DNA from 4 places in the Dickeya parazeae Ech586 genome. Region 4 is predicted to be linked to each of the others. Evidence: predicted binding sites of a transcription regulator. Region 4 holds the regulator's gene; each other region holds the start of a gene.

What was found. Region 4 encodes PurR, which represses purine synthesis genes. Its sites were predicted from a motif close to CANGCAAACGTTTGCNTG; they were not measured.
Positions count from the first base shown of each region.
Region 1: guaB (IMP dehydrogenase) is a predicted target of PurR. The motif match lies at 2,976-2,993, and genes of this name have one in related genera.
Region 2: carA (glutamine-hydrolyzing carbamoyl-phosphate synthase small subunit) is a predicted target of PurR. The motif match lies at 2,821-2,838, and genes of this name have one in related genera.
Region 3: cvpA (colicin V production protein) is a predicted target of PurR. The motif match lies at 2,242-2,259, and genes of this name have one in related genera.

Region 1 is NC_013592.1:3,467,596-3,473,680, forward strand. It holds gene guaA (glutamine-hydrolyzing GMP synthase) at 1-1,363, opposite strand, end outside; gene guaB (IMP dehydrogenase) at 1,450-2,913, opposite strand; gene xseA (exodeoxyribonuclease VII large subunit) at 3,086-4,474, shown strand; gene DD586_RS15070 (M4 family metallopeptidase) at 4,561-5,610, shown strand; gene DD586_RS15075 (protealysin inhibitor emfourin) at 5,591-5,956, shown strand; gene DD586_RS15080 (zinc ribbon domain-containing protein) at 5,981-6,085, opposite strand, start outside.
Region 2 is NC_013592.1:4,092,555-4,098,639, forward strand. It holds gene carB (carbamoyl-phosphate synthase large subunit) at 1-1,365, opposite strand, end outside; gene carA (glutamine-hydrolyzing carbamoyl-phosphate synthase small subunit) at 1,453-2,598, opposite strand; gene dapB (4-hydroxy-tetrahydrodipicolinate reductase) at 3,053-3,874, opposite strand; gene rihC (ribonucleoside hydrolase RihC) at 4,060-4,977, opposite strand; gene ispH (4-hydroxy-3-methylbut-2-enyl diphosphate reductase) at 5,049-5,999, opposite strand; gene fkpB (FKBP-type peptidyl-prolyl cis-trans isomerase) at 5,996-6,085, opposite strand, start outside.
Region 3 is NC_013592.1:3,122,066-3,128,150, forward strand. It holds gene purF (amidophosphoribosyltransferase) at 132-1,649, opposite strand; gene cvpA (colicin V production protein) at 1,680-2,171, opposite strand; gene dedD (cell division protein DedD) at 2,433-3,317, opposite strand; gene folC (bifunctional tetrahydrofolate synthase/dihydrofolate synthase) at 3,307-4,575, opposite strand; gene accD (acetyl-CoA carboxylase, carboxyltransferase subunit beta) at 4,655-5,566, opposite strand; gene DD586_RS13680 (DedA family protein) at 5,796-6,085, opposite strand, start outside.
Region 4 is NC_013592.1:1,887,297-1,893,381, reverse strand. It holds gene rnt (ribonuclease T) at 1-293, shown strand, start outside; gene DD586_RS08305 (Grx4 family monothiol glutaredoxin) at 391-741, opposite strand; gene DD586_RS08300 (C40 family peptidase) at 1,072-2,076, shown strand; gene cydH (cytochrome bd-I oxidase subunit CydH) at 2,180-2,269, opposite strand; gene purR (HTH-type transcriptional repressor PurR) at 2,655-3,680, shown strand; gene cfa (cyclopropane fatty acyl phospholipid synthase) at 4,104-5,255, shown strand; gene DD586_RS08285 (riboflavin synthase) at 5,390-6,046, opposite strand.

The sequences.
Region 1 (6,085 bases), 1.6 Mb from region 4:
GTACCGGCAGGAACACCGTGAACGCCTGGCTGACTTTGTCATACAGTTCCGCCTTGTGCAGTTCTTCGATGAAGATGGCATCGGCGCGACGCAGCAGGTCGCAGTACTCTTTCTTCACTTCGCCCAGTACACGCACGCCAAGACCCGGACCCGGGAACGGATGACGGTACAGCATGTTATACGGCAGGCCCAGTTCCAGACCAATCTTGCGCACCTCGTCTTTGAACAGCTCTTTGAGCGGCTCAACCAGACCCAGCGCCATATCATCCGGCAAACCGCCCACGTTGTGATGCGATTTAATCACATGCGCCTTACCGGTAGCAGAAGCCGCGGATTCGATCACATCCGGATAGATGGTGCCTTGCGCCAGCCATTTCACATCGGTCAGCTTACCGGCTTCTTCATCGAACACGTCAACGAAGACACGACCGATGGTTTTACGCTTGGCTTCCGGGTCATCAATGCCCGCCAGCGCCGACAGGAAACGGTTTTCCGCCTGAACATGTACGATGTTCAGGCCGAACTCGTCACCAAACATCTCCATCACCTGCTCGGCTTCATTCAGACGCAACAGACCGTTGTCCACAAACACACAGGTCAGGCGATCACCAATCGCACGATGCAGCAGCAACGCTGTCACCGACGAGTCGACCCCACCGGACAGGCCAAGAATCACCTTGTCTCCACCAACCTGCTGACGAATACGCTCAACGGCGTCGTCGATGATTTTGGCCGGTGTCCACAGCGCTTCACACTGGCAAATATCACGGACAAACCGCTCCAGCATACGCTGACCTTGACGAGTGTGGGTTACTTCCGGGTGGAACTGTACGCCATAGAAGCGTTTTTCTTCGTTCGCCATGATGGCATACGGGCAGGTATCGGTGCTGGCAACAGTAACGAAATCCGCCGGAATAGCGGTCACTTTATCGCCGTGGCTCATCCATACGTCTAACAATGGTGCACCGCTGTCGCTGACGGCATCCTGAATGTCGCGGACCAACGCACTGTTGGATTTGACTTCAACCTGAGCATAGCCAAACTCACGCTCGCTGGAGCCTTCGACTTTGCCGCCCAACTGCATCGCCATGGTCTGCATGCCATAACAGACGCCCAGTACCGGTACACCGGCCTGGAAAACATACTCCGGCGCACGCGGGCTATTAAACTCGGTGGTACTTTCCGGGCCGCCGGAAAGGATGATGCCATTCGGGTTGAACTCGCGAATTTGCGCTTCGGTGACATCCCATGCCCACAGTTCGCAGTATACGCCCAGTTCACGTACGCGACGTGCCACCAGTTGCGTGTATTGCGAGCCGAAATCCAGAATAAGAATGCGATGTTGATGAATGTTTTCTGTCATGAGAGGCGTATTCCACTACGGAGCGAAAGAAAAATTGAACCCGGTAAGTCTACCGGGTTCGTAACAGTAAATCAGCCGGTAAGCGCTTAGCCCATGCGATAGTTCGGCGACTCTTTGGTAATGGTCACATCGTGGACATGGCTTTCCTGAATACCGGCACCGCTGATACGCACGAATTCAGCTTTGGTACGCAGCGCATCAATGGTCGCACAACCGGTCAGACCCATGCAGGAGCGCAAACCGCCCATCTGTTGATGCACGATCTCTTTCAGGCGGCCTTTATAAGCCACGCGACCTTCGATACCTTCCGGTACCAGCTTGTCAGCCGCATTGTCAGACTGGAAATAACGGTCGGACGAGCCTTTAGACATCGCACCCAGCGAGCCCATGCCACGGTAAGATTTGAATGCACGGCCCTGATACAGTTCGATTTCACCCGGCGATTCTTCCGTACCCGCCAGCATGGAACCAACCATCACGCAGGCGGCACCCGCTGCGATCGCTTTGGCGATATCGCCAGAGAAACGGATACCACCATCGGCAATGACCGGAATGCCGGTGCCTTCCAGTGCGTCGACCGCGTCGGCAATCGCCGTAATCTGCGGTACGCCCACACCGGTTACGATACGGGTAGTACAAATAGAACCGGGGCCAATCCCGACTTTCACGGCACTGACACCAGCGTCGGCCAGCGCACGCGCACCGGCACCGGTCGCGACGTTCCCACCGATAATTTGCAAATCCGGGTATTTGGCACGGGTTTCACGAATACGCTGCAACACCCCTTCAGAATGACCGTGCGAGGAGTCAATCAGCAAGACGTCCACGCCAGCGGCAACCAACGCATCAATACGCTCTTCGTTGCCAGCACCCGCACCGACTGCCGCACCAACGCGCAGACGGCCGTGCTCATCTTTACACGCGTTCGGTTTACGTTCCGCTTTCTGGAAATCTTTTACTGTGATCATCCCAACCAGACGGAACTGCGCATCCACCACCAGCGCTTTTTCGATACGGCGCTCGTGCATTTTTTGCAGCACCACGTCGCGCGCTTCACCTTCTTTGACCGTCACCAGACGTTCTTTCGGGGTCATTACCGCACTCACCGGACGGTCCAGATCGGTAACGAAGCGAACGTCACGACCAGTGATGATGCCAACCAGTTCGTTACCGGTCGTTACCACCGGATAACCGGCGAAACCGTTACGTTCGGTGAGCGCTTTCACTTCACGCAGCGTCGTTTCCGGCGTTACCGTCTGCGGGTCAACCACCACGCCGCTTTCATGGCGTTTCACGCGGCTAACTTCTTCCGCCTGACGCTCAATGGACATATTCTTATGAATGAAACCAAGGCCGCCTTCCTGTGCCAGCGCAATCGCCAGACCGGATTCGGTCACGGTGTCCATCGCGGCAGACAGCATAGGAATGTTCAAACGGATACGTTGAGTCAGTTGCGTACTCAGATCGGCCGTGTTGGGCAGAACGGTGGAATGGGCAGGAACGAGGAGAACATCATCGAAGGTCAGTGCTTCTTTAGCGATTCGTAGCATGGCAATATCTCACCGGGATTGAGGATGGGAAATAGATAAAATATTGCCGCGGCATTATACAGGCCGAAATCGATTGCCTCCAGCATTTTTTTATAAAAACGCTTGCGAACGGCCCATTGACCGGTAGTATTGATAGATTAACTCTCTGTTTTACTATTTGATCCGGGTCACAATGTCTTCATTGCCGTCATCCGCCATATTTACCGTCAGCCGCCTTAATCAGACAGTAAAACAGTTGCTGGAAGGTGAAATGGGCCAGGTTTGGCTCTCCGGCGAAATTTCCAACTTTTCTCAGCCTTCCTCGGGGCATTGGTATTTCACGCTCAAAGATGAGCGCGCTCAGGTGCGATGCGCCATGTTCCGCACCAGCAATCGTCGGGTGACCTTTCGGCCGCAAAACGGACAACAGGTGCTGATTCGCGCCACCATCACGCTGTATGAGCCGCGTGGCGACTACCAGTTGCTGGCAGAAAGCATGCATCCGGCAGGCGATGGGTTACTGCAACAACAGTTCGAGCAGCTAAAACAGCGTTTGTCTGCTGAAGGGTTATTTGACCAACACTACAAACAGTTACTTCCCAAACCCGCCCGTCAGGTCGGCGTGATTACCTCCGCCAGCGGTGCGGCGTTGCACGACATTTTGCACATTCTGCAGCGCCGTGACCCGTCACTACCGGTCGTTATCTACCCGACAGCGGTACAAGGTGTGGATGCACCAGGTCAGATTGTGCGGGCTATTGAGCTGGCTAACCTGCGCGAAGAGTGTGATGTGCTGATTGTCGGTCGTGGCGGCGGCTCACTGGAAGATTTGTGGAGTTTCAACGACGAGCGGGTGGCTCGGGCCATTTTCGCCAGCCGTATCCCGATTGTCAGCGCAGTCGGCCACGAAACCGATGTGACCATCGCTGACTTTGTGGCGGACCTGCGAGCGCCAACGCCTTCGGCAGCCGCTGAACTGGTTAGCCGCAACCAGTTGGAACTGCTGCGACAAATTCGTGCCCAGCGCCAACGGCTGGAAATGGCGATGGATTATTATCTGGCACAGCGCCAGCAGCAATTCGTCCGATTACAACATCGGTTACATCAGCAGCATCCACAACTCCGTCTGGCCCGCCAGCAAACCCAACTGATTCGGCTACGTCAACGTCTGGATGACGCGATTCAATTGCAACTACGCCAACAAACACGTCGTCAGGAACGCCTCGCCCAACGTTTGCAGCAACACCAGCCGCAATCACGGTTGCATCGCGCGCAACAGCAGATACAGCAGCTACGCTACCGCATGCACCATGCGTTAGAAAAGCAACTTAGCCAGTATAAACAACAATTTGGCGAAGCCTGCTCTCATCTCGAAGCCGTCAGCCCGCTGGCGACGCTGGCCCGTGGCTACAGTGTCACCACCACTTCAGATGGCAAGGTCATGAAGCAAACGGTTCAGGTCACCAAGGGCGATAAACTAAAAACCCGGTTACAGGATGGCTGGGTTGAGAGCCAGGTAACTGAAATCAAAAAAGAATCTACTAAACCACGTGCAAAACGTCAGCCGAAAAATATTCAGTGATTAGGCTATACTTATCGTGTCGTAATTGTGGTAGATCAGTGTAAATCATATGTTGCACCATACTGTCAGGCATAAGGAGATGAAGTATGCAATCCGCCCGTAGCATCATTCCGCCCTACATTCTGCATCGCATCATTAATAATGGATCAGATGAAGAGCGTCGTTGCGCGCAACACACGCTGATGCACGTGCAATCCCTGATGGTGGCTCCGGTCGTCCATCCTGATGAGCATGAGGAGCGCCCCGCTGGTCAGGTACAGCGCGACATCTACGATGCCGAGCATCAACAGACATTACCGGGCAAGCGGATTAGGGCCGAGGGTCAACCAGGAAACGGTGATGTCGCGGCTGACGAAGCCTACAATTATCTGGGCATCACCTACGACTTTTTCTGGAAAATCTTTGGTCGCAACTCACTGGATAATAAAGGGTTATCACTGACTGGCAGCGTTCACTACGGTAAGGATTACCAAAATGCCTTCTGGAACGGACAACAGATGGTATTTGGCGACGGCGACGGTAAGATTTTCAATCGGTTCACTATCGCACTGGATGTCATCGCCCACGAACTGTCGCACGGCGTGGTAGAAAGCGAATGCAATTTACTGTACTTCCGCCAGTCCGGTGCACTCAACGAATCGCTCGCCGACGTGTTTGGCTCGATGGTCAAACAATACTACCGCAACCAGAAAGTACAGCAGGCGGACTGGATTATTGGCGAAGGGCTGCTGGCCGAAGGCATTGACGGAAAAGGGCTGCGCTCGCTGTCCCGCCCCGGCACCGCTTATGACGACCTGCTGCTAGGTACCGACCCACAACCCGCCCATATGCGTGATTTCGTTAACACCCGTGAAGATAACGGTGGTGTGCACCTGAATTCAGGGATCCCCAGTCGGGCTTTCTACCTCGCAGCGATGGCACTGGGAGGTTATTCCTGGGAAAAAGCCGGTCAAATCTGGTACGACACTGTGTGCGACAAAGAGCTGCCGCAAAATGCCGATTTCTCCATCTTTGCCAGATTTACCGTAGAGCACGCCAGACGGAGCTTCAATGAAGCGGTTGCTGACGCCGTGCTGCGAGCCTGGCATCAGGTTGGGGTTGATACGGGAATCATCAATGAGCACGAACAGGAATAACCTGCCCGATTTAACGGATGATGTGATTATTGAGCTGGCACGCGAAGGCGGTTTTGCCTGGCTCCCTAAACTGGCTGGCCCGCGTCGCTTTACGCTGGCAGAAGTACCCGCCACACAAAAAGAAAAAATCCGTGCCGTGCTGCATGACGCCCTGCCTGCAGCACAGGAGCCAGGTCAACCTGGTTCCCCTGGCCGCGGTGACCAGTTCTATTACCGAATTCACATTCACTACTGCAATACGCAGGATAGCCGCCAGGAAGACTGGGTACTGCTGATCCCCGAACGGCATGCCTCGTCCGAGTTGGAAGCCCTGTGGCGTAATGGGCTGGATGACGAAGCCCCCTGACTGCCACAGCACGGTACTACTGCACTACTGCGGCTGGTAACGTACCACCACGCGAGAGCGCGAAATCAGGCCATGTCCGTTGGTACACAGATAGTTTTCTGCACCACAGGCACGTAGCACCTGCAATGG
Region 2 (6,085 bases), 2.2 Mb from region 4:
CAGGTTGAATACGCCGTCAACCGACATACCTGCACGGAATGCGTCCGCCAGATACCAGATACGGTCGCCGCCGGCGTCTTTCAATTCGCGGCGGATTTTAGTCAGCGCTTCCGGATCGTCCAGACTCACTTTGGGATCGAAACCGGTCGCCCCGACTTCCAGACCACGCAGCGCTTTCTGCAGTGATTCCTGCTGGGTACGGCCGATCGCCATCACTTCGCCCACCGATTTCATCTGCGTGGTCAGACGATCGTTAGCGCCAGCGAATTTTTCGAAGTTAAAGCGCGGTATCTTGGTAACCACATAATCGATGGACGGCTCGAACGATGCCGGGGTACGCCCGCCGGTAATATCATTCATCAGTTCATCAAGCGTATAACCCACCGCCAGTTTGGCCGCGATCTTGGCGATCGGGAAACCGGTCGCTTTGGAAGCCAGCGCCGAAGAGCGGGATACGCGCGGGTTCATTTCGATAACGATCAGACGCCCGGTTTTCGGGTTGACCGCAAACTGCACGTTGGAGCCGCCGGTTTCTACCCCGATTTCACGCAGTACCGCCATCGAGGCGTTACGCATGATTTGGTATTCCTTGTCGGTCAGGGTTTGTGCCGGTGCGACAGTGATAGAGTCACCGGTGTGGATCCCCATCGCATCAAGGTTTTCAATAGAGCAGACGATGATGCAGTTATCGTTTTTATCCCGCACCACTTCCATTTCATACTCTTTCCAGCCGATCAACGATTCGTCGATCAGCAGTTCCTTGGTCGGTGACAAATCCAGACCACGGGTACAAATTTCTTCAAACTCTTCACGGTTGTAAGCAATACCGCCGCCCGTGCCACCCATGGTGAAAGACGGGCGAATAATACAGGGATACCCCACATCCGCCGCTACCGCCAGCGCTTCATCCATATTGTGGGCGATGCCGGAACGTGCGGTTTCGAGGCCGATTTTTTTCATCGCGATATCGAAACGGCGACGATCTTCCGCCTTATCGATGGCATCAGCGGTCGCGCCAATCATGGTCACGCCGAACTCTGCCAACACTCCCTGACGTTCCAGTTCCAGCGCGCAGTTCAGCGCCGTCTGGCCGCCCATTGTCGGCAACACGGCATCCGGACGTTCTTTTTCGATGATTTTGCGCACCACTTCCCAATGGATCGGTTCAATATAGGTGGCATCGGCCATCTCCGGGTCGGTCATGATAGTGGCCGGGTTGGAGTTCACCAGAATCACGCGGTAACCTTCTTCACGCAGCGCCTTACACGCCTGAGCGCCGGAGTAGTCAAACTCGCACGCCTGACCGATCACGATCGGACCGGCACCGAGAATCAGGATACTTTTTATGTCTGTACGTTTTGGCATTTTTCGCTCCTGCGAACCCGTTTACTCACCGCCGCGCTGGCACTTTCGCCCTGTTCTTTTATCGCAGCGTGACTAAACGGATTCTGATTATTTGGTGTTACGATAAGACTCAATCAGCTCGATGAAGTGATCAAACAGCGGCGCGGCGTCATGTGGGCCGGGGCTGGCTTCAGGGTGACCCTGAAAACTGAATGCCGCTTTATCGGTGCGATGAATGCCCTGCAGCGAACCATCAAACAGCGATTTGTGTGTTGCACGCAGTGTGGCAGGCAGCGACGTTTCGTCTACCGCAAAGCCGTGGTTTTGCGCGGTGATCATCACACGGTTGCCGTCCAGATCTTTCACCGGGTGGTTGCCGCCGTGGTGACCGAACTTCATCTTGACGGTTTTCGCGCCACTGGCCAGCGCCAGCAACTGGTGGCCCAGACAAATGCCGAATACCGGAATATCGGTTTCCAGAAAGGCTTTAATCGCCTTGATGGCGTAATCGCACGGTTCCGGATCGCCAGGGCCATTAGAGAGGAAAATACCGTCCGGATTGAGTTTCAGCACATCCTCGGCCGAGGTTTGCGCCGGTACCACCGTCAGGCGGCAGCCGCGATCCACCAACATACGCAGGATATTACGCTTCACACCGTAGTCATACGCCACCACGTGATACGGCAGTTCACCCTCGGTTTTTGCTGCTGGCAGTTCGCCTTCCAGCGTCCAGCTTCCCTGTAACCAGCTATAGCTGGAGCGGGTGGTCACTTCTTTCGCCAGATCCATCCCTTTCAGGCCGGGGAACGCTTTAGCCTTTTCCAGCGCCAGCGCCGCATCCGGTGCGTCACCTGCGATGATGCAACCATTCTGCGCGCCTTTTTCACGCAGCAAACGCGTTAATTTGCGGGTATCGATATCCGCAATTGCCACAATATTGTTGCGCTTGAGGTAATCAGACAGGCTTTCTTCGCTGCGGTAGTTGCTGGCAATCAGCGGTAAATCACGGATAACCAAGCCCTGAGCATGAACGGCGGGAGATTCTTCATCGGCTTTGTTGGTGCCGACATTTCCGATATGGGGATAAGTAAGAGTGACAATCTGGCGGGAATAGGAAGGATCAGTGAGGATTTCTTGATAACCGGTCATTGACGTATTGAAAACGACTTCCCCCACTGCCGTTCCCTCTGCCCCAATGGCCCGACCGTGGAATTGGGTTCCGTCTTCCAGAACCAATAGCGCTGACTTAATCAAAACACCCTCCAAGGAATAAAAAATCATGTTATTTGCATATTAATTCAGATTTGATGGACTAAATCAATGCAAAAGCCACCTGTAAGGCAAATTTTTGGCAAATTGCGCGCATTTTAATGATGCACCTGACCGTTGTCTAGCCAAACCGGATTTTTTTTCACTATTTCATGGCTTCAGAAGGTAATACATCGCCATATCGGCAAAAACATACATCAACTGCGAAAAGTAAACGGTTGCCAGCATCGATGAATGAAAGAATGATTAAAATCACGCCAAAACCGGTATCCTGAATCAGAAATGGTCGACACACGACAGATAAAAAGATAGATAACCATGAAAAATATCAAATATAGACCAATATACAAACCAAACCATCATTTATCACATAAAACAATGGCGCTATTTTTAGCGCCATTAAAATCAATACATTAAGAAAAAATCAGGGAGCCACACCTTACAAATCATCAAGCCCCAGCACATCCCTCATGTCAAAAAGACCATGATTACGAGAGCTTACCCACAATGCAGACCTGACTGCGCCATTTGCGAATGTCATCCGACTGGAAGCCTTGTGCGTTATCTCGATGCGTTCGCCGATGTCTGCAAACATCGCCGTATGCTCTCCCACGATATCTCCAGCCCGAATGGTGGCAAAACCGATGCTTTTTGGCTCACGCTCACCGGTATACCCTTCACGTGCATAAACCGCACACTCTTTCAGGTCACGACCCAACGCCCCGGCAATCGCTTCCCCCATCGCCAATGCCGTGCCTGATGGGGCGTCCACTTTATGGCGGTGGTGCGCTTCAATAATCTCAATGTCCGTGTAGTCACCCATGACTTTGGCCGCTTTTTCCAGCAGCTTGAGCAACACATTCACGCCAACGCTAAAGTTAGCGGCAAACACAATACCAATGTCGGCGGCAGCCTGCTGAATCGCTGCTTTACCGGCGTCGTCAAAACCGGTAGTACCGATAACCATCCCTTTACCGTGCTGGCGACAAAACGCCAAATGCTTAAGCGTGCCTTCTGGACGGGTAAAATCGATAAACACATCAAAATCGTTCACCACTGCCTCAAGGCTGCTTTGTACGGTAACATCCGCTTTCCCTGCCCCGGCCAACTCTCCCGCGTCACTACCCAGCAAAGATGAACCTTCGCGTTCCAGCGCCGCACCCAGGACTACGCCTTCCATCTGCAATGCAGCCTGAATCAACTGCCGCCCCATGCGACCACCCGCTCCTGCGATGGCGACGCGGATTTGTGCATCACGCATATTCGTACTCTTTATTTGTTGATGAGTGAGAAAAGGTTCTCAGGTTAACCAGCCCAGCCAGGCGCTGCCAGCCGAAAACCCCCATAATTAGAAATTTATGACAAACCCGCGGGGATATCAGTAAAAGCTATTGTTTATGGCCACAATACCCTGCCCCTGCAGGAAGGCATGGCTTAACCAAAACATTAAGGTGCTAAAGCCAACACCTGCGCCACCCATGCGCGAAATCCCGCGGCATCCAACGCTAATGCCACCTGCGCATTAGCTGGGCGATGCAACCGATGCTGGAGATCCACTACCGTGGCACCGGCGGTATATTCTCCCTGCGTTTCCACCGCGACAAAACAGTGTTGCAGGGTAAACAATGTGGGTTTCACCAGATAAGCAATAGCGCACAGGTCGTGCATACGCAAACCAGTCGCCATACTGCCGCTGCGATAATGGCTGAACAGTGCATGCAACATGGCACCGGTGCGGTTAAGGCCCGGTAATGTGGCCAGATAATCCGGCGTCAGCACCGCCTCATTGGTCACATCCAGCCCACACATCACGATATCGATACCGCTGTCGAAGACACGCGCCGCCGCCTCCGGGTCGATCGCCATATTAAATTCCGCATTCGGCGTGAAATTGCCACGCCCTGACGATCCCCCCATCATCACCAGACGTTTAATCTGTTTTTTGCACTGCGGGTAAAGCGTCAGCAGTAAGGCGATATTGGTCAGTGGCCCGATGGTCACAAGCGTGACAGGCTCAGGGCTACGGTTAAGGCAGTCATACATGGCCTGAACGGCAGGCGCTTCCAGCACGGTACGTTCATGCGCCACAAAGTCATAGCCTTCCATGCCAGACTCGCCATGGACATAGGCAGCGTCACGCAATGGACGTACCAACGGTGTCGCCGCCCCTTGCGCCACCGGCACGACTGCGTCCCAAAAATGCAGCAGTTGCAGCACATTGCGCGTGGTTTTTTCCACATCCACATTGCCTGCTACTGTGGTAATGAGCTTCAGATCCAGTTCAGGGGAAAACAACGCCGCCGCGATGGCAACGGCATCATCAATGCCTGGGTCAGTATCCAGAATAATGGGGATTCGGTTCATGTGCGTTCTCCCAAAAAAATGCCAGGCGATTTTCATCGTCTGGCATCATTTTTAACGATGAGGCGAAGGACTTACTCCACTTCACGAACGTCCATACGCAATTCTTTCGGCACTTCAAACACGATGTTCTCTGCGCGACCTTCCATCTCCATGGCCACTTCGCCCCCCATGCTTTGCAAACGTTTAATCACTTGCTGAACCAGCACGTCCGGCGCAGAAGCCCCGGCCGTTACCCCCACACAAGCCACTCCCTTCAGCCACTCTTCCTGAATATCATCGGCAGAATCAATCAGGTAAGACGGTTTACCGACACGCTGTGACAGCTCGGCCAGACGATTGGAGTTAGAAGAGTTTTTCGAGCCGACCACCAGTACCACATTTGCCTGCGCCGCCAGGTTACGCACGGCTTCCTGACGGTTGGTGGTGGCGTAACAGATATCATCTTTGCGCGGCCCGATAATCTGCGGGAAACGCGCCCGCAGCGCATCGATGACCGCCGAGGTATCATCCACCGACAAGGTCGTCTGGGTCATGAAACAGAGATTGGTTTCATCCTTTACCTGCAGCGACCAGACATCCTCCGGCCCTTCCACCAGGTACATGCCCCCAGCCGGGTTGTTGTACTGGCCCATGGTGCCTTCCACTTCCGGATGCCCGGCGTGGCCTATCAGGATAGCTTCCGTCCCCTTACGGCTGGCACGCGCCACCTCCATATGCACTTTCGTCACCAGCGGACAGGTCGCATCAAAGACGGTCAATTCACGGCTTTTGGCTTCCGCTCTCACCGCCTGCGATACGCCGTGTGCGGAAAAGATCAGAATCGCGCCATCCGGCACGTCTTCGATTTGCTCGATAAAGACGGCACCGCGATCGCGCAGCCCGTCCACCACATAGCGGTTATGTACCACTTCATGACGGACGTAAATCGGCGCGCCGTACACTTCCAGCGCCCGCTCGACAATACTGATAGCGCGATCGACACCAGCGCAGAATCCACGGGGATTAGCCAGCAGGATTTTCATGCGTTGCCTCCGTCAGAGGGGGGATGAACCTCCAGTACTTCTACGTCAAACGTGATGGTATGCCCGGCCAACGGGTGGTTGAAATC
Region 3 (6,085 bases), 1.2 Mb from region 4:
GCCACCGCCGCAGCGGTACTCACAACTTGTGCGCTGACTTTGCCGCATCACCTACAGATTGGCAAGAATAACAGCGACAAAAAAGGGAGCTTGCGCTCCCTGTATCGTTATCGGTCGATAGCTGACGATACTTAACCTTCGTTGTGCAGTTCCAGGTCTTCGACTTCATTCTGGCTACGCATCGCTTTGGCATCGTCATTGCGCAACGCTTCCAGATAGTCGAGATAATCCTGATTCACATCTTTGGTGACATACACACCGTTGAACACTGAACATTCGAACTGGACGATTTCCGGATTATCTTCCCGCACCGCCTCGATCAAATCGGTCAGGTCCTGGAAAATCAGGGCATCGGCACCAATAATCTTACGAATTTCTTCCACTTCACGGCCGTGGGCAATCAGCTCGTTAACGCTTGGCATATCAATGCCATACACATTCGGGAAGCGGATTTCCGGTGCCGCAGAAGCCAGATAAACCCGGCGGGCGCCCGCTTCACGCGCCATCTCCACAATCTGCTGAGACGTGGTGCCGCGCACGATAGAGTCATCCACCAGCAGGACGTTTTTACCGCGGAATTCTGCCCGGTTAGCGTTCAGCTTACGGCGCACGGATTTAATGCGGGTTTGCTGACCCGGCATGATAAAAGTACGGCCGACATAGCGGTTTTTCACAAACCCCTGACGGTATGGTTTATTGATGATACGAGCGATTTCCAGCGCGATATCGCAGGAGGTCTCTGGAATCGGAATCACAACATCGATATCCAGTTCTTCCCACTGGCGGGCAATTTTCTCACCCAGCTTCTGCCCCATCCGCACACGCGCGCTGTAGACTGAAATTTTGTCGATGAAGGAGTCAGGACGTGCGAAATAGACATACTCGAACAGGCACGGGTGGCTTTTCGGATTTTCCGCACACTGGCGGGTAAACAGCTGACCGTTTTCGGTAATGTATACCGCCTCGCCCGGTGCCACATCACGCAGAAATTCAAAGCCCAGCGTATCCAGCGCGACACTCTCCGACGCCACGATATACTCGTTACGCCCATCTTCCAGTTCACGCTTGCCGATCACCAGCGGACGAATACCGTTTGGATCGCGGAAAGCCACCATGCCGTGGCCGATAATCATGCCAATGCAGGCGTAAGCACCACGAATCTGCTGATGCACGGCTGCCACCGCCGCAAAAATGTTATCCGCTTCCAGCGGATAGTGCTGAAAACGGTCCAGCTCTTTGGCAAAGACGTTCAGCAGAATTTCGGAGTCCGACGTGGTATTGACATGACGACGGCCTTCTTCAAACAGCTTTTGACGCAGTTCATGGGCGTTGGTCAGGTTGCCGTTGTGAGCCAGCGTAATGCCGAACGGGGAGTTGACATAGAAAGGCTGGGCCTCTGAGGCGCTGGAGCTGCCCGCGGTGGGATAGCGCACGTGGCCGATCCCCATGTTGCCCTGCAACCGTTGCATGTGCCGGGCTTCAAACACATCCTTCACCAAACCGTTTGCTTTTCGCAGGCGAAAGCAATTGGTTTCATTAATGGTGACGATGCCTGCGGCATCCTGCCCACGGTGCTGTAACACCGTTAACGCGTCATAAATCGACTGGTTGACCGGTGTAAAACCGGCGATACCGACAATACCGCACATGTGGTCTTTTCCTCATCAGCGCTACCGCGGCTAGATGTGCCGCGGCAAGAAACTCGACGTGCTTTGCAGGTAGTCAAAAAACCACCTGATGATATAACTGAATTGCGGGATCAGATGGGACTGCTTCCAGTCAGCACTCTGTGAAAAACCGGTGAAGGTATCGAGAAAAAACAGTAACGCAGAGACTATCAACACACCACGCAAGGCACCAAAACAAATGCCCAGTACCCGATCAGTGCCCGATAATCCGGTGCGTTCAACCAACGAACCGATCACATAATTGACGATAGCACCCACAATCAACGTCGCAATAAACAGAATGGCAATAGCGATACCGTTGCGCACCAGCTCATCAGTAAACCGCGTGAAATAGACCGCGAGATAGGCATAGTAGTGGCTGGCGATAAAGAACGCCGCCCCCCAGGTCACCAGCGACAGCGCTTCACGTACAAACCCCCGGATGAGACTGACCAGAGCCGAGAATCCGACAATACCGATAATGACGTAATCAACCCAAACCATGAACTATCCTAATAATGAACGATGACAATCATAGCGCCGCTCATCCTGTTCGCGGCGCATTCTAACAGAAAAAGAAAACGTTTGCGTAGCGTATTTCCTGCCGATTTTTTCGATAGGCGAAGAAATTAAAAAAACCGTCTGCCGCCAGACAAATAGCGCCTGTTGTTCGCTACCCGCCGTCTTGCTTCGTCCCACAAAACACAAGGGGCAAGGTCGCTACGCTCCCCCACCCCTCAATGTACTGACTGACGGTCGGCCGACTCAGCGCGCGCTGTACGACCGAACCTGTCCGCTCAACCCGCTCAGTTGCTGCAAGTCTCCCAATGCTGACTGCAGTTTCTGCTTCGATGCATCCGGCCCGACATAGATACGGGTAATCTGCCCGGCTACCGGTGCCGATGGCACGGTATAGGCGCGATATCCCGACAAGCGCAACTTCGCGACAATCTCATTGACCTTGTCAGCGTTCTTCAATGCACCTAACTGCACCACAAAAGCCTGACCTGCCGGAGCCTGCTCCTGCGATGCCGCTTTAGCGTCCGTCGGCTTGTTTTCTGTGGATCGGTTTTCTGTTGCTCGGGTGTCGGTTCTTGCTTCCGCTACCGGTTTTTCGCTCGGCTTGCTGTCAGATGACTTGTTATCAGCCGTTTTGCTTTCTGCCGTTTTGCTTTCTGCTGTTTTCACGTCGGGCTTAGGCCGGGTATCCGCTTTCGTTTCCGGCTTTTTCGGTTCCGGTTTCGCTGGCTGCGCTTTCATCGCGGGTGGAGCCAGTTGCAGCACTGGCTGACGCGGTTCTGTCACCAGCGGGGCGACAGGCGTCGCCGGATGGGCAGACGACGGCGATGCCCCACGACGTTCCGGTACAGCGGGTGCCGGAGTCGGTTCAGGTACCGTTTCGGCATCAGCGTTATTTTTGTTTTGCATTGCAGCTTCAGCGCCTTCAGGCGGCTGGGCAGGCAACGACTGATTGACAGGCGGCATCGACTCCGCCTCCAGCGTATCGCCCGGCTTGGGAACCAGCGGGATGGCGGCAAACTCGTCTTCGTAATGCTTTTTTTTGCCATCCAACAGCCCAGGCAGCACGATGACACCCAGCGCCACCAGCACAACGGTTCCCACCAGGCGATTCTGAAACTTACTCGCCATGCATTCCGCTCCCGTCCAACGCTTCCATCACATGCGCGACAGTATGGAAAGAACCACAAACAATCACCACATCATTTTCTCCAGCGTCCTGCATCGCCTGACGCCAGGCTGTCGCCACATCCGAATACCGGGTACAGAGCGCCAGATGCTCAGCCAATTGATCGGCACTGGCACCGCGCGGGCCTTCCAGCGGCGCGCAGTACCAGACATCGACCTGCGGCTTAAGATGCGCCAACGTACCAGGAATATCTTTATCGGCCAGCATACCGACCACCGCCCGTACCTGACCGGTACGCGGCAAATCAGCCAGCCGGGCAGCCAGATAAGCGGCTGCATGAGGATTATGCGCGACATCCAGAATCAACAACGGTTTTTCGCTCACAATCTGGAAACGGCCCGGCAGCTGCGCCTGACGCAATCCCTGGCGAATCACATTGACACTCAGTGCAATGTCAGAAACCTGCAGCGCTGCCAGCGCGGTGGCTGCATTGGCCAACGGCACGGAGGGGATGGGCAGCGCCTCATAGCACACGTCGCCGCTCTGCCAACGCCAGCCGCCATCCTGCAATGAAAACTGCCAATCTGCACCCCGGCGAAACAGCAGGGCGCCTTTTTCCTGCGCAACGGCGGCGATGGATACTGGCATGTCCGGCTCGCCCACCACTGCCGGTCGGTTGCCACGGAAGATCCCTGCTTTTTCCCGACCGATGCTGTCACGGTCGTTGCCCAGCCAGTCGGTATGATCGAGCGCGATGCTGGTTACCACCGCCACATCGGCATCCACAATGTTAGTGGCATCCAGGCGACCACCCAGACCCACCTCCAGTATCACCACATCCAGTTGTGCCTGTTTAAACAACCACAATGCCGCCAGCGTACCGAATTCAAAATAGGTCAGCGACGTACCGCCGCGACCCGCTTCGACAGCCGCAAAGGCTTCAGCATGCAGTGATTCTGCTAATTCCTGGCCCTGAATGCGCACGCGCTCGGTGTAACGCAGCAAATGTGGCGAACTGTAAACACCAACACGTAACCCGGCAGCGCTCAGAATGGACTCCAGCGTGCAGCAGGTTGTGCCTTTGCCGTTGGTTCCCGCTACGGTAAATACGCGGGGTGCGGGTTGTTGTAGCTGCAAGCATTCCGCGACATGCCGGATGCGATCCAGACCCAGATCAATGGCCTGACTGTGCAGATGTTCAAGATAGTGAAGCCACGTGGCCAAAGGCGACGTGGCTTGAGGTGTCTGAAGATTGTCCATGAGTCCCGTTCACTGACTTACGGTTGATTACTGCCGGGAACACGGCAACAACGCCGCCCAGCTCCCGGTTCATCATTGATTAGGCATCACTCTGTGATTCGTGCGAGGCGGACAACCGCACCACAGCGGGTTCCTGCGGTTCCGGACGGTTAGTCAACCGGGACAGGATACTGGCCAGTTTGTGGCGCATATCCGCACGACGAACGATCATGTCGATAGCGCCTTTTTCCAGCAGGAATTCACTACGCTGGAAGCCCGGCGGCAGTTTTTCACGAACGGTCTGCTCAATAACGCGCGGACCGGCAAAACCGATCAACGCTTTCGGCTCGGCGATATTCAGGTCGCCCAGCATCGCCAGACTGGCGGATACGCCGCCCATGGTCGGGTCGGTCAGTACCGAAATATACGGCAAACCGCGCTCGCGCATTTTCGCCAGCGCCGCACTGGTTTTCGCCATCTGCATCAGCGACATCAGCGCTTCCTGCATACGGGCACCACCACTGGCAGAGAAGCAAACCAGCGGGCAGTTATCTTCCAGCGCTTGTTCCACGGCACGAACGAAGCGTGCACCCACGACCGACGCCATGGAACCGCCCATGAAAGAAAACTCGAACGATGCGGCAACCACCGGCATGTCGTACAAGGTCCCTTTCATCACCACCAGCGCGTCTTTTTCATCAGACTGTTTCTGCGCTGAAGCAATACGGTCTTTGTACTTCTTCGAGTCTCTGAACTTCAGGATGTCCTTGGGCTCCAGTTCGCTGCCCAGTTCGACCATACCTTCCTTGTCCAGAAACGCATGGAGACGAGCCCGGGCAGATAACCGCATGTGGTGATCACATTTCGGGCACACTTCCAGATTACGTTCCAGCTCAGCGCGATAAAGCACCTGACCGCAACTGTCACATTTCGTCCAAACCCCCTCAGGAATATTCGCCTTACGGGTAGGTGTGACATTACTTTTATTGAGAATTCGTTCAATCCAGCTCATTGATAACCTTTCTGCTTGAACCTGGCACCAGCCAGTACGCTGCTACACGTTGCCCAATCCCTGGCAACGCCGCCGATAAAGCGATGTCCCATCCCGGCAAGCCGGGGCAAGACATAGGTATTAAGGCTTGTTAATACAAACACAGCCGTAAATGCTGCTCATTAAACCATAACGATCCGGGCGTGTGGATAAAAAACTGGTCAAACCGGATGTTAAAATAATTTTCCACTTATTTCATATTTTGCCGCGTCATGGCGCGCTTATGCCGCCAGAACTCGATCAACCCCGGCAAAATGGAGATGAAGATGATCGCCACGATCAATAACTTCAGGTTCTCCTGCACCACCGGCAAGTCGCCAAACAGGTAACCGGCATAGGTGAATAACAACACCCACAACACGGCCCCGGTCACGTTATACAGCGCGAACTCGCGATAACGCATATGCCCCATCCCGGCGACAAAGGGCGCAAATGTTCTCACAATCGGCACAAATCGCGCCAGAATTATTGTCTTGCCAC
Region 4 (6,085 bases):
TGGCGGCGGCTGAACGTTGCGGCTTGAAACGCAACCCATTCCACCCGTTTGCCACCTTTGACACCGCCGCACTCAGCGGGCTGGTGCTGGGGCAAACCGTGTTGGCTAAAGCCTGTATTGCCGCGGAAATCCCTTTCGATGCCAGCCAGGCACACTCGGCGCTGTACGATACCGAGCGCACAGCACAGCTGTTTTGTGAACTGGTCAATCGGTGGAAACGGATGGGGGGCTGGCCGTTGGCTGGCGCTGTCGGCGATACCGAAGACGCGCCACTGGCTGTCGACGAAGGATAAGGCGGTACAACTACTGCTCACACGCCAACCTATGCTGGCGTAAAACAACGATAAACAGGCCGTCAGGCAGCGCAATGCTGCCTGACGATAAGGAAGATTACTGCTGGTCTTCCTGCTGGGAACGGTATTTGTCAGCTGTCTCTTTAATCAACTGTTGCAGTTCGCCACGCTGATACATCTCAATGACGATGTCACAACCGCCAACCAATTCACCATCCACCCACAGCTGCGGGAATGTCGGCCAATTGGCATATTTCGGCAATTCGGCGCGGATATCCGGGTTCTGCAAAATATCTACATAGGCAAAACGTTCGCCACACGCCGACAACGCCTGTACCGCCTGAGCAGAAAAACCGCAGCTCGGCAGTTTGGGAGAGCCTTTCATGTACAGCAGAATCGGGTTTTCAGCAATCTGGCGCTGAATTTTTTCAAGTGTCGTTGTCGTCATTCTATTGCTTCCTCAAGCGCGTGATGAGCAGCCCTTAAGAGCCGCTCATATGACTCGCGGCAAACCGTGGCATACCGCTTCTTTTGTTTTGTATTCTAACGATAGCGACGGCCACAAAAAAACGCTATCTTTTATAGGGTTTTATCCGGGTGACGCGCTAACGGTACAAAGCGACGCCAAATCGCCGGATAATTAAGCAGCAAACACCGTTGTTAACGTTTTCTCACTATTTTGTAGTAGGATTATTCTATCTCCCGCTTTTTTATCAGGTCATTTTCGGGAATACTGTAAAGATTGAACGATTGAGGACAACATTCGGTCAGAACTATCATGCGGTTATTTATTACGCTCTTTTTATTATTTTTCAGTAATCTATTTTCTGGTCTGGCGCTGGCTAATCCGCACGGCGGGGCAGTGCCACCACGCAAATCTGGTGTAGAAACGGCGAATAAAGCGCTTGATGAATCCAAAAAGAACAAAGTTGCCAAAAATGCTAACAAAAAAGGCACGGAGCCGACCCACGGCAAAAAACCGGAAAAACACGCAAAGCCTACGCCAGCCAAAACCGTAGCCAGTCACGATAAAAACGCGAAGTCGCACAATGACAAAAAGTCTGCGGACAAAAAGTCGGTGGCGGCGGCAGCCCATTCCTCCCATACAAAATCGCAGCCAGAGAAAAGCACGCATACCACTAAGGCTGCATTAGCGAAAACCACGAAAAAAGACGCAGCAAAGAAAGAAACACCGGCGCAGGCTAAAACCAGCCACAAAGCGCATGAACTCGTGGTCGCGAAAAACGCGCATAAAAAAGGTAAAGCGGCGGTCGATGAAGAAGATGAGGTAGCCGCCACGTCTTCACATGGTAAAAGCAAGAAAGGCAAACACGATAAAGCGGCGCTGACCATCAGTGCTGCTCACCAAAAACGCTATCAGCACGCCAAATTGACTGCCATGAACAAGCTGATGAGCCAAATCGGTAAACCGTACCATTGGGGCGGCGCAACGCCTTATTCAGGTTTTGATTGCAGCGGGCTGGTGTATTACGCCTATAAAGATGTGGTAAAAATCTCGATTCCGCGCACAGCCAATGAGATGTTCCACCTGCGTGACGCGGCGCCCATCAAGAAAAGCGAACTGGAAAGCGGTGACCTGGTGTTCTTCCGTATCACCAACCGCGGTGCTGCCGACCACGTTGGCGTCTACCTGGGCAATGGTCGTTTTATCCAGTCACCGCGCTCGGGTTCTGACATCAAAATCAGTAAATTGAGTGAAGATTACTGGCAGGATCATTATGTCGGCGCTCGCCGCGTGGTGACACCGAAGACCATTCGCTAACGGATATTCGTCAATAACAATCGGCTAAATGGCTTAATGAATAACGAGAAAAGGGGCACTAGCCCCTTTTCTGTTTTCTTTTTACACCACTGGCGATCTGCTATCAGTTCAATACCGCAGTGAAACTAAAAACAATGATCACCACGAGTGCGACCAACGTACTACACAGCGACATTTTCAAATTTGTATCCATCGTATTCTCCTGTATATGACTGATGATCGCCATCATCCCGTTATGTCTGAATCAACACCGTATCCCGGCGGATGGGCAAGCACATAAAGTATAGGTCTATTATTACCCGACTGAAGTCAAAAAACCGATTTCTGCGTCACAGAGATAACACGAATTGCCTCTTCCCCTTTTGCTCTAAATCGGCCAAAATCCGCAGTTTACCGTGTACACTGCGTTGGTCGAAGCGTCAGCCCTCCCTTCAAGCTACACACCTCGGCATGTCTCCTACTGAAATGTTGCCTTGTTGTCCAGCAGGAGCAAAATTCACGCAGGCAAACGATTAACAACATATTTACTGCTGTAACAGACCCACGACTGTAACAGATGAGTTCAGGAGTCACTTTAGATGGCAACGATTAAAGATGTGGCAAAACGCGCAGGCGTTTCAACCACAACCGTATCACACGTGATTAATAAAACACGTTTCGTCGCCGAAGAGACCAAGGCTGCGGTACGCGCAGCGATTGATGAATTGCATTATTCACCCAGTGCGGTGGCCCGAAGCCTGAAAGTCAACCACACCAAATCTATCGGGCTGCTGGCGACCTCCAGCGAAGCACCCTATTTCGCCGAAATTATCGAAGCGGTGGAAAACAGTTGCTACGCCAGAGGTTACACGTTGATTCTGTGTAACTCTCACAATAATCAGGATAAACAGCGTGCTTACCTGTCCATGCTGGCGCAAAAACGCGTGGATGGCCTGCTGGTGATGTGTGCCGAGTACCCGCCTGAACTGCTGTCAATGCTGGCGGATTATCGCCATATTCCGATGGTCGTCATGGATTGGGGCGAAGCCCACAGCGATTTCACCGATACCATTATTGATAATGCGTTTGCCGGTGGGTATATGGCCGGTCGCTATCTGATTGAGCGCGGGCATCGTGATATCGGTGCCATCCCCGGTTCTCAGGGGCGCAATACCGGCAGCGGGCGTTATTTGGGCTTTCTGAAAGCGCTGAAAGAAGCGGATATCCCCCTGCGTGACGAATGGGTGGTTCAGGGTGACTTTGAACCCGAATCCGGCTACAAAGCCATGCATCAGATTCTGGCGCAAAAGCAGCGACCGACCGCGGTATTCTGCGGCGGCGATATTATGGCTATGGGAGCGATTTGTGCGGCGGATGAACTGGGCCTGCGTGTACCGCAGGATATTTCGGTGATCGGTTACGACAATGTACGCCACTCCCGCTATTTTACGCCGGCGCTCACGACCATTCATCAGCCTAAGGAACGGCTGGGACAGGCGGCGTTCTCCATGCTGCTTGACCGCATCACCAGCAAACGCGAGGAAGCGCAAACCATCGAAGTCCACCCGACGCTGATCGAGCGCCGTTCCGTTGCTGACGGCCCGTATCTCGATTATCGCCGTTAATAGCCAGACGATTTCGTTATCGCACGCTGGCGAATCAACCGCCGTTATACCGCGCCGTAGAGCGCTAAAGCGTGTCTCCCTGGCACCCTAATATAGAACGCAATGTGCTGCTTTAGCCCGATGAATCTTGTCGCCGGGTTAAAGCAGTCATACACTTGTCACTGTCATTGACGACAATAACCATGATCAGACGATGCTTTTAGCAATACGCATCGCCTTACTTTTTCTACCCCACTAATGACTGTTACACCGTTTGTCACGGCCGGGGTAGACGCCTTTCGTGTCGGCTTGTCTCTTATTTTCCTCTGAGGCTCTCAGGGATAGACGATGACGTGTGGAATGGGTACATCGAATACCCTCCATCGCGATATTTGTCTGGTTTATCCCGTATAACGCATGTATCTGGCAAGGTAGGGAGAAGTTATGAGTTCATCTTACGTGGAGGATCTGGGTACCCCCAGTCAACCCTGGTTCCAACTGGTTAATGAAATGCTGTCGGCCGCGAATATCGCCATTAACGGTTCGCGACCGTTTGATATTCAGGTCAAAAACCCTGAACTGTTCAAGCGCATATTGCGTGACGGGTCACTGGGTCTGGGCGAAAGTTACATGGATGGCTGGTGGGAATGTGAACGGCTAGACATGTTTTTCCATCGAGCGATACGCGCCGGGCTGGAGAAGCAACTGCCCCAGCGTTGGCAGGATACGCTACGGATACTGATGGCTCGCCTGACCAATCTGCAATCGCGTCGGCGGGCATGGATTGTAGGTAAGGAGCATTACGACCTCGGTAATGATCTTTTTAGCCTGATGCTAGACCCGTACATGCAGTACTCCTGTGGTTACTGGAAACAAGCCGAAACCCTGGAGCAGGCACAACAAGATAAGCTGCGCCTCATTTGCGAAAAATTGCAGTTACGCCGGGGAATGACACTGCTGGATATCGGCTGCGGCTGGGGTGGTCTGGCCGAATTTGCCGCCCGCCATTACGGTGTTAGCGTAACCGGTGTGACCATCTCCCGCGAGCAACAGGCATTGGCGCAACAACGTTGTCAGGATCTGGATGTCACCATTCTGCTACAGGACTATCGCGATCTGAATCGGCAGTTTGACCGTATCGTTTCCGTCGGCATGTTCGAACATGTCGGTCCGAAAAATTACGATACTTACTTCAGGGTGGTCAGAAAAAACCTCAAATCCACCGGTTTGTTCCTGTTGCATACCATCGGCGCAAACGAAACCAGCCTCAAGGTCGATGCCTGGATAGACAAATACATCTTCCCTAATGGGTGTTTACCCTCAGTGCAGCATATCGCCCAGCGCAGCGAGCCTTATCTGGTCATGGAAGACTGGCACAATTTCGGCGCGGACTATGACCGTACCCTTATGGCCTGGCACGAGCGCTTCCAGCAGCACTGGCCGACCCTGTCAGCACGCTACCCCGAGCGCTTCCGGCGGATGTTCAGTTATTACCTTAACGCCTGTGCCGGTGCGTTTCGCGCACGCAACATCCAACTCTGGCAGGTGTTATTCAGTGTCGAAGGGATTGAAGGCGGTATGCGCGTGGCACGATGAACGGGTGGCGGCACATCGCCCACTCCTGTCGCCCTCGCCTCACGAATTAAGAGCCACAAACAAAAACCGGCAGTCTGGAGTCTGGCTGCCGGTTTTATTATGGCTAACAGGAATAACACGCGTTCAGGCGTCTTTTATTCACTCTTCGCAGCAAGCTCTGCCGCCAGCGCTTGTTGCTGCTCTGCCTGACGAGCCATAACACGCTCAACCGTGTCGATAATGGCCTGAGTCTGCGGGTCAATTTCGATATTGATACGGTCGCCCAGGCGTTTTTGCCCCAGCGTCGTGCGTTGCAGCGTTTCCGGAATCAGGTGCACGCAGAAACGGCTACGGGTCACTTCACCTACCGTCAGGCTGATACCATCAATACCAATAAATCCCTTGTGCAACACATATTTCATCTGCGACTCATCAGACAGCCGGAACCAGATCTGATGATTATTTTCCGACGTCAGAATTTTCACGATTTCCGCCGTGCACATGATATGACCAGACATGACATGCCCGCCAATTTCATCGCCATATTTGGCTGCACGCTCCACATTAACCCGATCGCCGACCTTCACGTCACCCAGATTGGTCAACCGCAGTGTCTCTTTAATCAGATCAAAACTCACCCGATCGTCGTCAATATGGGTGACAGTCAGGCAGCAACCGTTGTGCGCTACGGATGCGCCCGTTTCCAGTCCCGGCAACAGTTCGGGGGGCAGTTGAACGACATGGGTGCGGAAATTGGGTTTTTCATCGACGGACACGACGGTCGCCGTGCCCTGAACAATACCGGTAAACATGGTGTTGAGCTTGCCTCCTGATCAGTAATAGGCGTGAAC